DNA from 3 places in the Hydrogenispora ethanolica genome. Region 3 is predicted to be linked to each of the others. Evidence: riboswitches for the same ligand, from Rfam matches in the RefSeq annotation. Region 3 holds a riboswitch; each other region holds the start of a gene.

Region 1 (4,510 bases), on a different contig from region 3:
CGCCAAAGCCTTCTATTTAAATCTTTGCCGGAATGAATCGAGTAGCTTCTCCTATTGGACACTGCCGTAAACCTCGGGATAAGCCAATTTCGCCATGTATGCCGCGGATTCGGGGATGCGGAGGCCGGGATTCAGCAAGAAAAGTTCCGACGGCAAAAAGGCCACTTTTTTATGGCGCACCGCCCGCAATGTGGACCAGGCCGAATTGTTTTCCACATCGAGCCGCAGCGTATTTTCGATCTCCGCTGTTTTGCCCATGGTCACGATGAAGATCAGATCGGGGTCGCTCTCCACCAACTTTTCCAAGCTGTAAGGCGTCAGATCCGCCCCGCTGTCAAAGGGCCTGCTGCCGGCGGCGACGTTCTGCAGCCGCAACAGTTTGGCGGTGTTGCCGGCGATGCTGTTTTCCAATTCCAGGCTCACGCTTTTGGAGGTAGCACGGAGGATGGCGACCTTGGTGATCTGGTTGGGAAGCTTAGCGGTGATCATCTTAAGTTTGGCTTTTAAGTTTTGGATCATGGCGGCGGCCTTCTGTTTCGTGCCCGCAATATTGCCGAACAAGGCGATTTTGTCAAACACGTCGTCATAGGTTTTATATTTCAGGACGATCACCGGAATCCGGTTGCTTTCCAATACCGGAACGAGCGCGTCCTGGATGCCCTGCATGGCAATGACCAAATCGGGCTGCAGGGCAACCACCTTTTCCACATTGATATGATAAGCGAAACCGACTTCCGGGATGCTCCGGCCCTGTTTCGGCAAGCGGAGGTCAATACTGGAACTGGGCCTGCCGACGGCCTTGCCGTCCACCGCGTATAAAAGTTCCAGAAAGGATGGGGATAGAACCACGATCCTGCCCGGTTTGCGTCCCAAAACGGTGGTTCGCCCGGCATCGTCGGTTATTTTCAGATATCCGGCTTGCTTATGACTTCCGGACGGGGCCTGCTTGGCCTGCAGGCTGGGTCCGGCCATGATCACGGCCGTCAGCACCATGATGACCAGGCCGCATCGCCAATATTTTTTCAAAAAACTCCGCCTCCTTCTCCCGCCGGCCCTGGATGAACAACAAAGGGCTTCACGCTTTATTTCTGCGCGTCAGGATCGTGGATAAATAATTGATCGTTTGGTCGCCGATCTCAGTTACGTCGCGCACCACTTGCTCGTCCTCCAAACCGCACCGGCTGACCATTACCGCGTTCTCGGCCAATCCGTGCCGTTTTAGCGTCTCGATAAGTTTTTGATAGTTTTTATACACCTTCATCAGTACGACATTGTCCGACCTTGCCAGCACCCGGTCGAGTTGCTCCGGGGTCAGCGTCGCCGGGACAACGCTTAAGGTATCATTCCCTTCGGCCAGCGGATAACCCAGTTTGCTGGCCATGGCGCAAAAAGCCGGCACCCCGGGGATGGTCTCCACGGGGTAACCGCAGTTCTCCAAGAGATGAAAGATATAGATATAGGTACTATAGAACATCGGATCGCCCAATGTTAAAAATACGACTTTTTTCCCCGCCGCCAGCAATTCCAGAATGGTATTTTTATTGTTTTCCCAGGCTTCCGATAAAGTTTCGCCATCAAACACCATCGGGAAAACCAACCTCACGATGGGGACTCCCGCTTTCAAAAAAGGTTGGGCAATGGTCAGTGCCGTGCTTTCATCCTTTTTCTCGGTTTTGGGCGCAATGACGACATCCGCTTGCTGAATCGCCCGAATCGCTTTGACAGTAAGCAGTTCGGGATCACCGGGACCCACGCCGACCCCATAGAATACTCCCGCCATCCATATACCTCGCTGATTTGAACTTCGCCTGCATTCTTGAAAATAGGGCAAAACCAACCCCGGCCGCCCGCGGATAGCGTTGATCCTGCCCTTCAGACTTTGCTATTGAATAACCGGAATGGGCGGCTTGTCCTTGCTCCGCTCCTTATACTTGTTGTCGATGGCGTCCCGCACGTGTTGGACATAAATGTCCTGAACCGCGGGATTTTCACCCAAGCCGTGGAGGTAACTATCCACTTTGAATCCGGCTTTGAGCAGCTGCGATTTGAATGAATCCTCTTCGTCGCCGGCCATATCGTTGTTGGCATGGTCTCCGGCAACCAGCATAAAGGGGACCAGGGTCACTTTCTCAATCCCATTTTGCTTGAGTTTCTCGGTGAGATTTTCAAACGTCGGATAGCCTTCCACCGTGAACACGAACACCTTTTTGAGGCCCGCATCCTCCAGTTTTAATTGCAGCGCGGCATAGGCGGTGTTGGCCGGGTTTACGCCGCCGTGTCCCATCAGGGCGACGGCTTCATGGGCCCCAAGCTTCGGCAGTTGCGCTTGTAAAGCCTTGATGACGATCAAATAATCGTCGGGTTTTTCGCCCTCCTGTCCCGTGTAATAGAGCAGCGGACGGCCCACCGACAGTTTGGCGAAGGCTTTGTCGTAGCTTGACACCGAATTCATGAGTTTTTCATATTCCTCACCGGGCTCGATGTGCAGCGGCTGGATGATTGCTTCGCTGTAACCGTCCGCTTTCAACCGCTCCAATGCTTGCTTTTCGGTGTCAAATTTTAAGCCGCGATCGGCCAGTCTTTGAATGATGATCCGGGAGGTAAAGGCTTCCCGGACTTCATAACCGGGGAAAGCGGCGCGGATTTTCTCCTTCACCGCCGCGGTGGTCACTTGGTGGGTATCCATGTAAGTGGTGCCGAAACTAACGACCAAGATGGCTTTTTTCACTGGCTTTGCCTCCGCGGCGTGAGTTTTTGGCCCAAAAGTCATTCCAAAATTAAAAGTTGTCAAAAGCGCGATCGTGATCAACCAAAAACTTTTTTTCATTGGTATCACTCCTTCATTCTCTGATTACTCTGGAATATCATCCGAATATAGCCGTAGGCCCTGGCATCACCTCCCATCAAGAACTCCTTACGCGGCTCGGGAGGCTCAATATCCAAAGGCGCACCAATCCAATAAAAATCCCGGCTAAAATAGCCGGGATGGAGTAATACGCGATTGCATAGAATCCCCTTCCCGTCGCTCGTAGGTATAACGGAGATTGTTCAATAGGCAGTTATCCTGGCTCTGGATCTTCGCTTACCCAAACCTTCCCAGAATTCTCATTCCAGTGGCATTCTCTTGGGCTTGCTCCCCATTACAGTGGCGGGACCGCGTCGGCGTTGCACCGTTCTTCCCTATTAAGCCCCGAAGGGCACCTATCTCATTCCATATTCAATTAGCGGTTATCTTATCAATCGATTCTAAAAGACACACCTGCGCTAAAGCGCGGGAACCAACAAATTTTCAGCAATTTCACTTTTTTATGGACTCGCCCATTACTTAACATAAATTCTATCATGAATTCGCCTAATGTCAATCCAATTCGCAACGAATGGGCCCTGGAAAATAATAAACCAACCCAAGCTTTCATTGGGATTCTCCGCTTTTATTCCGCAAAGGTGGCGGCTTCCTGTTTTTCATATCCGCCGCCACCCGACGCGTACCATTTTTATTCTGCTAACGATGTTTCAACCTAAACCAACCCCAACGCCCGCGCAATCTGCGCGATGAGGAAACAGACCAGAACCGCCACTCCGGTGGGAATTAACGCGGCCAGTAATGTCCATTTCACGCTTTGAGTCTCCTTGCGAATGGTCAGCAACGTTGTGGCGCAGGGAAAATGCAGCAGCGAAAAAAGGATCATATTCAAGGCGGTCAACCAGGTCCACCCGTTATTGATCAGGAGCCGGCGCAGGGCATCAATACTGTCCAGCTCGAGCATGGCTCCCTGAGACATGTAACACATCATTAGAATGGGCACAACAATTTCATTGGCGGGTAAGCCCAATAAGAAAGCCAGGATAATAAAACCATCCAATCCAAGCAGCTGCCCAAAGCCTTGGAGCCAGCCTGCCAAGTACCCGATAATGCTGAGATCCCCGATATGAATATTGGCCAGTATCCAAGTTATCGCGCCGGCCGGCGCCGCTACGACAACGGCCCTCATTAAGACAAACAGCGTCCGGTCTAGCACGGAACGGATTAGCAACGACCCTACTTTCGGTATCCGATAGGGCGGGAGCTCCAAGGTAAATGTGGAAGGAATCCCTTTCAACAAGGTTTTTGACAAAAGCCACGATACCGATAAGGTAATCAGAACTCCCAGGACAACGACCACGGCTACCAACCCCGACGCGGCGAAACTGTTGTAACCGCTCACGAATGCCCCCATAAACACCGCCGCCATGGCGATCAGTGTCGGAAACCGTCCGTTGCACGGCACGAAATTGTTGGTCAGGATCGCGATCATCCGCTCCCTGGGAGACTCGATAATCCGGCAGGCAATGATCCCCGCCGCGTTGCACCCAAATCCCATGCACATGGTGAGTACCTGTTTTCCGTGGGCGCCCGCTTTTTTAAAGAATTTATCCAGATTGAAAGCGACCCGGGGGAGATAGCCCAGATCCTCAAGGAATGTAAAAAGCGGGAAGAAGATGGCCATCGGCGGCAACATCACCGATACCA
Region 2 (4,510 bases), on a different contig from region 3:
TGCCACGGATATCGAAACCGCGATTCTCTCATCATTCCTGGAGTATCCCGAGCCAGGCCTGGCGCTGGCCGGATCGGCCGGTTACTATTCGGCGCTGGATAGAATCGCCAAACTGCAGTATTCCCAAGACGCAGAAGCCGAACTTGGAGTGGCAGAGCCGGACCAAGCCGGGGAAACGGCCCCGGACTCCGCCGAGTTGGCGCAGATCGTCCGCGCCAAGCTGAAACAGGAGCATATTATCGCCGTTCAGAGCCAGCCGGCGAAGCCCGTCAACCGGTTCGCCGATTTCACCACCGTTCCCGCGACTCCCAGCGCGGCCCGGTTCTTCAATACCATTTTTCCGTGGGCCTTCGGCGAAGCCAAAAGCAACGGACCGGAGTGGCTGACCCGGACCGAGCTGCGGCTGTCCCTGGACGGTACCTTAAAACCATTATACTCGCTTAATACCATCCAGCCGCTTTGGACCAACCAGCCCACCGATCTGCTCTTCTGGCAGAGCCGGGTCAGCGCCGACTCCACCGGCACCACGCCCACGCTCAATGTGGGGGCGGGTTATCGCAAGCTGTTGGACGGCCAGAGCCGGCTCCTCGGGGTCAACGGCTTTTACGATTATTCTTACGATACCGATCGCTCCCGGGCCGGAGTCGGGTTGGAATTTTTCGCCGGACAACTGGAGACCCGGCTCAACGGTTATTTTGTCCTGAATGGCGGCCTGCGGCGCCTGCCCGGCGATTCGTCCGGCCAGGGGAACGTGGCGGCCGGCTACGATCTGAAGATCGGCGGCCCCTTGCCGGAAATGCCTTGGCTGACGCTGTATGCCAGCAAACAGGTTTATTTTCACGAACGTTCCGCCGATGTAGCCACGCTGCAATTCCGGACCGGCTTGCGGCTCACCCCGCATTTCAGCGTCAAGCTCGGGTATGCCGTGAATCCGGTGGTGGAGTCGGTACTGTTCAACTACACCTTCGGACCGTCCAGCCTGCCTTCGTTGAAAACTTACCAACAGCAACAGGAAAACGCGGCGATGGGCGCGAAACTGCTGCAATCGGTGCAACGCGACAACACGATCCACATCGAAAAATGAAACGCCGGCGCGCCCGGAGCATTCGGCAAACGCTCTCCGCGTGAAGGCAAACCATCCTGTCCGCTTTTTTAAACCAATTCGAACCGGTTTCGCAAATATTTGAAGTTGCGTAAATGCCAATGAAACTCTATAATATTTCAAAGACTCTCGCACCTTCTTCATAAAAATCGTATATCTTCAAGGTGCCTAACGGCTTGATAGGGAAACCGGTGCGATTCCGGTACGGTCCCGCCACTGTAACAGGGGAATTCGTTGACAGCTATATCAGTTGAATTGAATTTCTAAAGCATCATGTTCCTAAGCTGGCCATGATGGAATAATGAAGAAATTTATTTCATCCCATATAGACCCACTGGGTAATTCCGGGAAGGGGTCAACGCGTCATGATCCTGAAGTCAGGAGACCTGCCTTGAAAAGATTGGAATCTGACCTACGGTCGATAGGGGGATGATGTCTCATGGCATGGTTATTCCGGCCTTTGACCCCATTCATCGGGTTAAAGGCCTTTTTTACTGTCCTCGCGCCATGGCGGCCCGGCTAGCGGCGGCGCCTCTCCTGCCATCTGGCCGGCATAGGGAGCCGGCAACCCAAAAAGCAAAGGGGGACTTTCATTGAAACGTTCGTTCTGGAGTTGGATCCCATTGACCCTCGCCATTGCGCTTTGCGGTTATCCCGTGGCCAGCGCGGCGACGGAGACCGATACATACGAGGAAGCAGAAGTGGTGGTTACCGCCAGCCGGGTACAGCAGCCGCAGGCACAGGCGCCGGGGACCACCGAAGTCATCACCAGGCAGGATATCGAGGCATCCGGTACGGAGCAGGGGAGCGTGGCCCAGGCGCTGTCCGCCAACGGTCAGCCCATCGCCCAATACAGCGGCACCGGCACGGCCAGCATCCGGCTGGACGGCGCCGATTCCCAGCAGACCCTGGTGATGGTCAACGGGGTTCCGGCCAATACCGGGACCCTGGGTATGGTTGACCTGAGCGCGTTCCCGGCCGCCAGCGTCGAGCGGATCGAGGTGACCCACGGGCCGCTCTCGGCGTTATACGGCGCAAATGCCCTAGGCGGCGTGGTCAATATCATCACCGATCTGACCGGAGAGCCGCAAAATCAGGTGTCGCTGGCGGGCGGCACCTTCGATACCGGCCGCTTCAACGTGACCACCATCCAGGAACGCTGGGGTTTTGCCATCGGCCGCAATATCACCGACGGTTCGCGCGCCCGCTCGGATCTGGCTGCCAACTATTTCACGGGCCAATACAATTTCTTTGAGGAAGAGGACAACTACCTTAAGTTATACCTCCAGGCCACTAGCAAGCAGATTGAGGTCCCGGGCTCAGTCGCCTATCCGGTATTTCAGGGGGAACAGTCGGACGACAGTTATACAGTCAACTTGAACGGCAAAAGCCAATTCCTCGCGGGCACTTGGGAATATAAACTTTATCATCAGTTTTGGGACGAGGACTATGATCAGCCCGCCTACGCCGGGGCGCCCTATTATCAACTGGAGGACCACGGCCGTTACCGTTCGAAAGTCCTGGGCAGCGACATCGCCGGGACTTACACCCTTGGGGAGCATGAGATTCTGGGCGGCCTGACCGTGAAACAAACCAAGTTCGAGAGCGACAAGGCCGGCGCTCATACCCAGGACGACTGGGCGTTTTTCGCCCAGGACACTTACAGGCCGATCCCGGGCCTGAGCCTCATCGGCGGACTGCGCCAGGACCACAGCTCGCAATTCGGCTCCGAGCTCTCGCCCCGGGTGAGCCTCGTCCAACAGGTCGGCGACGCGCTGACGCTGAAATATGGTTATGGGGAGGCCTACCGGGTCCCGACCATCAACGATCTGTATTGGGATCAGGTCGGCATGTACAGCAATCCCGATCTCCGGCCGGAGCGGGGCCGGCGCTTCGACATCAGCGCCGAATACCGGCAAGGCGTCTCGACCTGGACGGTCAATCTCTTTCGGAACCGCCTCCGGGACGGGATCCAATGGACGCCCGTGGATCTGTCGAACCCCTTGGGAAATTGGTTGGTCGACAATGTTGCCCGTTCCAAGGTCAATGGGGTTACGATCGGCTGGAAGGGGACCTGGCAACTGCTCACCGGCTGGGTCAATTACCATTGGCTGGACCGGGAAGATGACGCCTATGGCACCGGGAATTATCAAGCCGGCAACTTTTTTGGCAAAAACCAGGTGGATTTGGGCTTGACCCTAGGGGATCCCAAGGCTAACCTGAATTTGAACTGGAAGTTCGTTCGCAACCGGACGTGGTCCGGTTCGGAGCTGTCCGGTTACAACGTGGGCGATCTGAATTTCCGATACCGCTTTACCCCTTCATTCGCCATGAGCCTGGGCATTGCCAATCTGACCGACCAGGAGTACGCCGTGTACAGCGGTTACCCCATGCCGGGCCGGGCCGGATTGCTGACTGCGAAGTATTCTTTTTGAGCTGAGGATGGAAAACAGGGGATGGGATTGCGGATGAGACGAGAGTGCCTTCGTAAATTAATGGTGCGGATCTTTTCCGGCCTGCTCCTGCTGGGGGCCGCGCTTTGTGCCGGCCCGGCCGGAGCGGACGGGCCGGAGCGGTTGCCATTGCGCTATAGCCACGGCTTCGCAGTGACTTATCTGGCCGACGGATTCAAGCGAGTCCGGGACGGCGCGGGCCGGACGTTGATCCTGGCGCCGCGGGGCCGGCAGGTGCCGGCCGCGCTCCGCCGCTACCCGGTCATCCCCGTTCCGTTGCGGCGGGCGGTTTTCGCCTCGCCGACCCAGGTCTGTTTGTTGCGGCCTTTTCAGGACCCGGCGCTCTGGCGAAGCCTCGCCGGCGTGACCAGTCCGTCCGAGGAATGGTATCTGGACCCGGTCAAAGAAGGATTGAAGGCCGGAACCATCGCCTATCTCGGGGACAGTTACAACCCCGATTACGAGCGGCTGCGGGCGCTACGGCCGGAGGTGGTGTTCGTCTATGGCGGCCCCTACGGGCAGGAGCGGTTGATGAAAAACCTGAAGACGATGGGGATCCCCTATGCGGTGGACAACGACTATTTGGAAGCGGACGTGCTGGGCCGGATGGAATGGTTGAAATTCCTGGCGGTTTTTTATGATAAAGAGCGGGCGGCCGCGGCCTATTTTGACGCCGCCGCGGCGCGGGCGGAAGCCACGGCCGCCCGGGTCCGGTCGGGACCGCGCGTCAAGGTCCTCTGGGGCCTGCTCTACGACGGCAAAGCCTACCTGCCCGCCGCCGATTCCTATGTCGCCCGGATGATCGGGATGGCGGGCGGGGAGTATCTGGGGCCCAAAACAGCCGGAACCGGCGGGGGAAACATCGGCGTCAGCCTGGAAGAATTCTACTATCTGGCCGGACAGGCCGATCTGCTGGTCAGCGCCACTTTCCCCTCGGCCACTCCGACCTTGGCGG
Region 3 (4,510 bases):
CACCACGCTATAAGGATGATTGGGATCCCCGTCCTGGTAGGCGCCGGCCGTACCCTGCCAGGTTGCTTCTTCCGCCGTGCCCAGGCGGCTGCCGACGAAGACCCTTCGCTTCGGAAAATGGGCGGCGACGGCGGCGATAATGGCCGCCGGAGGGCGGCGCTCGTCGGTAAGCAGGCAGACTTGGCGGTTATGGCGAAGCTCCGTCAGGAAGTCGACGCCGTCGCGACCATGCAGGCTTAAGAATTTACAATCATACCAGCTCTGTCCTAGACGGGCGAAGGCCAGTTGCATGGAACTGATGCCGGGAACGACGGCCATCCGCTGTCCCGGAAACTCCCGTCTCAACCAGTCGAGGATGCTGTAAAAACCGGGATCGCCGCTGACCAGAAAGGCCACCCGCTCCGCCAGCCACCCGCTCAGCCGCTGTTGCAGAGCGTCCAGATCGGCGTCGATGACCAGTCCGGTTTGGGCCGGTCCCAAGTATTTTTGCAGCAGCGGCTGGCTGCCGCAGACGAACCTGGCGCTCCGCAGCGCGTCGCGGGCCGCGGCGGTCACATAGTCCGGTCCGCCGGGACCCATTCCGATTACGACCCAGTTGGCGTCCATCGTCGCTCCCTCATGATTCGTTCGGCGTTCCGGTCGCTGCCCCGGATCACGCCGTTCCGGTCCAATAAGACCGTGCCGACGGCCGGTATTCCGTACCGTTCGCCCGCCTTGCGGCTGGCCCGTTCGGCCGCGGCGTCCAACACCGGGCGATCCAGGCCCGCGGCGGTCAACTGCTGGACCGCTTCCTCCGTCGTGTTGGCGGAGTCGATCCGCCGCAATAGTTCCGGAGCGGCGCCCAGCAGGGCGCTGATGGCAATCAGCGTCTCCAGCCGGGCGTCGGCGACCCGGTTGTGGGTTTTAAAGACTCCGGCGGCCACTTTCAGCAGCTTTCCGTAATGCCCCCAGAGGATCACTTGCCTGAAGCCGGCTTTTTGACTCTGCTCCAGCATGAAGCCGATAAAATTACTGGTCTCGGCGATCTGTTCCTCCGGGATTCCCCGCTGCAGCGCCCAATTCAGCCCCTGCCGGCCGGGGGTTAAGAGCGCGGTATCGTGGCCGGCGGCGGCGATCACGTTCAGCTGCGGGACCAAGGAATCTCGCCAGGCTTCCTCGGAGACCGGCTTCACGATTCCGGTGGTTCCCAAGATCGAGATCCCTCCTACAATTCCCAGCCTCGGATTGAGCGTGCGCGGGGCGACCTCGGCGCCGCGCGGGACAATAATGGTGATCTCCAGGCCCTGCCGGATCGGGGTTTCGTCCACCGCCTGCAGGATCATCCGCCGGGGTACCGGATTGATGGCCGGCTCGCCGGGGGGAACCGGCAGCCCGGGTTTGGTCACCCGGCCCACGCCGGCTCCGCCGTTGAGAACGACCGCCGTCCCGGGAAGCCGCCGGATCTCCGCCCGGATGAGCAGCCCATGGGTGACATCGGGATCGTCGCCGGCATCCTTGACGATCTCTCCGTAATAGGCGCCGGGATCGCTATCGACCCTGCCGCAACTTTGGACCGGAATCTCAAGCTTCCCTCCCTGAAGCAGGCTGACCTCCACCGTGTGGTTTTCCTCCCCGGCCATGCAAAGCAAGGCCGCTTTGACCGCTGCTGCGGCGGCGGTCCCGGTGGTAAAGCCCTGGCGCAACCCGTTCATGGCTTTGGAGCGTCCCGTTCCAGATTGAGATCCTCCAATTCCGGGCCAAACAAGGATTCCAGCTCCAGCCGGAGCTTTCGCGCGATGGCCGGGTTCTTGCCCGACGTCGAAATGGCCACCAATAAATCACCGCGCCGGATGATCGCCGGGAAGATGAAGTCCGAGTCCGCCGCATCCGCCGCGGAACTCACCCACAGGTTGCGCCGCCGGGCTTCGCCCACGATCCGGCGGTTGACATCCGGGTCATCGGTGGCTGCAATGACCAGGGCGGCTCCGGCCAAATGCTCCGGCCTAAAGCACTCCGCCCGCCATTGGATCCTTTGCGCCGCCGCGAGCGGTCCCAATTCCGGGGCCAGCTTGGGAGCGACCACCGTAATGACGGCATTGGCCTCCAGCAACCGCTGGATTTTGCGGGTCGCCACCTTGCCGCCGCCGACGATCAGGACCGGCTTGGCTTTGAGGGAGACGACCACTGGAAAGAAATGATTCTGCAGGGGCACCGCCGGCCGCAAGGCTTCATTCTTGGCGTTGGCAATCGAAAGGTACACCAGTTTGCGTAATTGTTGCGCCCAGGCCCGCTCCAGCTCTTGTTGCAACCGTTCGTCTTCCACCCGCCGCAATAAGGTTTCCAGGGAAAGTTGTCCGGCTTCGATGATCTGCCGGCTGCGTTCGGCGATATCCAACTCCTGCTCGCGCTGGTAAAGCGCGAGCACGGTCTCGGACACGGCCGCCGCGATGATCAGCTCGGCCCGGGGCAGCTCCGACTGCCGGCGCTCCATATTCCGGGCGGCCAGCTGTTTCAGATCGTTCAGCCCGTAATAGGCCAACCCCGGATATTCCAGAGACGGCGGTGCGATGACCGGCGGGGACGAGAGCTCGATCAACAGTCTCGGACCGCTCAAGCCGGCCAATTGCGCTCCTGAAATTAAAATGCGCCCCGCTCCCGACACTCCGATTACCACCTGGAAGTCCTCCAGACAACGGGGCAATTCGGATGGCGGACTCCAACCGCCGTCGAAATGCCGCGCCAACTCGGCGGCCCGCTCCGGATTCCGGCCGGCAATGAAGTGAGGCTGGATCCGGTTGACGGCAAGGATCTCCGCGATTCCCCGGGCCAGGTTGCCGGTGCCGATGAGCAGGGCCCGTCCCGGCGGCGATTCCGCATGAGCGCGGATTATCTGCCAGACCAAACCGGGGTAGCTGAGATTGCCGCTGGCGATCGCTGTCTGTTGCCGGACTTTTTTGCCGGCCGCCAGGGCATTGCGGAAAACCAGATCGAGCATGGGGCCAACCCGGCCTTCCCGCCGGGCCTCGCGGAAGCATTCCTTCACTTGCGCCGCGATCTCGTGCTCGCCGATGAGGGGCGATTCCAGCCCGGCGGTCACCCGCATCAGGTGCTCGACGGCAGCCGGGCCAAAACGGATCCGGAATTGCTCCGCCAGGGATTCCCCGCCCTTACAGGCCTGCAGCAACCGTTCCCGCAATGTTGGCGGCAAGTCCGCACCCGGCGCATACCCGAAGCACTCCCAACGGTGGCAGGTCTGCAGGATGGCGGCTTCGGCGCCGGGCAGATCGCCCAGGACCCGTGCCACGGCTGAAGCTGCCTCCCCACTGTGGAGATACGCCCATAGCGCTTGTTGATTCCGATCGCAGCCGACTTGGAAAAGCATTCTTGCTCCAAAAAAACCCTGCCAATGGCAGGGTGAATTTAACAGACGTAAACTTGACCCCAATCCGCGAAGGCCGGTGTAAATCTCTCTGGCAGGTCTCCTGACTGCCGTTTCGACGGAGAGTACGCCTTCCCTTGCGGTGGCAATGTATCTCCTCTGCGGCTACAGTGGCGGGTCCGTGGACTTGAGGGGTTCCCTTGTCGCTTCCCTATTATCCCGAAGGCACCAGAGAATCTATGTATAAATTGATCAGGATATTCGCTTTTATTCTGCCATCTCCTCTTTATTTTATCGAAGTTGAATCAAATTTCGAATAAGCAGCATGGTCCCTAAAGCCGACCCTGATGGAAAATTTAAGGGATTGAATCGCGTAGACGGCAAAAATCCGGATCATATGCCGCAATTTCCGCCCAAAATAGAAACTCCGGGACGCATCTCCCGGAGTTAAGGGCCCACCCAGTGCGAAGGAGTTCTGGTGATTCTACCACTTTTTGCAACAACTGGCCTGGCTCAAAGAATTGACTTTCGGGAAAACATCCACTTTGGTGATGACATCCAGTTGAGTCCATTCGGATACTTTCACGAGCACATGAGCGATGACTTTCACATCTACCCTGGCCTCATCGTCGCATTTGCAGGATGGTTTCAAGATAAAATCGGTATCAATATCCAGTACATGATTTTGAACCTCGGTGAACGGGGTCTTCTTAATACCCGGAATTTCCACGGTCAGCGTGAAGGGGGAATCCTCCTGGAAGTCACGCACGACGCCATCGGGATCAACATACAGGATCTGGATGTGAACCGTTCCCTGTTTCACGACTTTGCCAAAGAAAACATGATCCTCGAAATTTTTTAAATCAGCATCAATATTGATAATTTTAATCGCATTGAGCGAAACCGTATTTTGGAATACCAGCTGTCCGACAGCCTCACCGACCACTTTCAGGACTTTGATCCGCTCGGTCGTTGCCCGCACCTGCTGATGATCGCCCAGGGAAGAGTAGCAAAAACAGCTCATTTGGTAATCCTCCTTTGATGGTCCTTTACAATATACCTGAATCCGTGATTTAAGTTTACGGAAACGACCTAAATCCCCAAGAATTGCAAAGAATCAAGAGGGGAAACCATAAAACCCCAAAAGAAGGG

The links. A riboswitch is a leader RNA that binds a small molecule or an ion and turns the genes downstream of it on or off. The one in region 3 is predicted to bind cobalamin.
Region 1: it holds a riboswitch for cobalamin, as region 3 does, so the genes downstream of both, EDC14_RS17680 (sirohydrochlorin cobaltochelatase) here and EDC14_RS04465 (NAD(P)-dependent oxidoreductase) in region 3, are expected to answer to the same signal.
Region 2: it holds a riboswitch for cobalamin, as region 3 does, so the genes downstream of both, EDC14_RS26790 (TonB-dependent receptor plug domain-containing protein) here and EDC14_RS04465 (NAD(P)-dependent oxidoreductase) in region 3, are expected to answer to the same signal.

What each region holds. Positions count from the first base shown of each region.
Region 1 is NZ_SLUN01000024.1:52,591-57,100, forward strand. It holds gene EDC14_RS17665 (FecCD family ABC transporter permease) at 1-38, opposite strand, end outside; gene EDC14_RS17670 (ABC transporter substrate-binding protein) at 52-1,026, opposite strand; gene cobI (precorrin-2 C(20)-methyltransferase) at 1,076-1,780, opposite strand; gene EDC14_RS17680 (sirohydrochlorin cobaltochelatase) at 1,883-2,770, opposite strand; cobalamin riboswitch at 3,038-3,220, opposite strand; gene EDC14_RS17685 (nucleoside recognition domain-containing protein) at 3,519-4,510, opposite strand, start outside.
Region 2 is NZ_SLUN01000013.1:10,101-14,610, forward strand. It holds gene EDC14_RS11595 (inverse autotransporter beta domain-containing protein) at 1-1,084, shown strand, start outside; cobalamin riboswitch at 1,248-1,510, shown strand; gene EDC14_RS26790 (TonB-dependent receptor plug domain-containing protein) at 1,696-3,537, shown strand; gene EDC14_RS11605 (ABC transporter substrate-binding protein) at 3,571-4,510, shown strand, end outside.
Region 3 is NZ_SLUN01000004.1:2-4,511, reverse strand. It holds gene cbiE (precorrin-6y C5,15-methyltransferase (decarboxylating) subunit CbiE) at 1-606, opposite strand, end outside; gene cbiD (cobalt-precorrin-5B (C(1))-methyltransferase CbiD) at 585-1,691, opposite strand; gene EDC14_RS04465 (NAD(P)-dependent oxidoreductase) at 1,688-3,283, opposite strand; cobalamin riboswitch at 3,435-3,606, opposite strand; gene EDC14_RS04460 (DUF3794 domain-containing protein) at 3,843-4,382, opposite strand.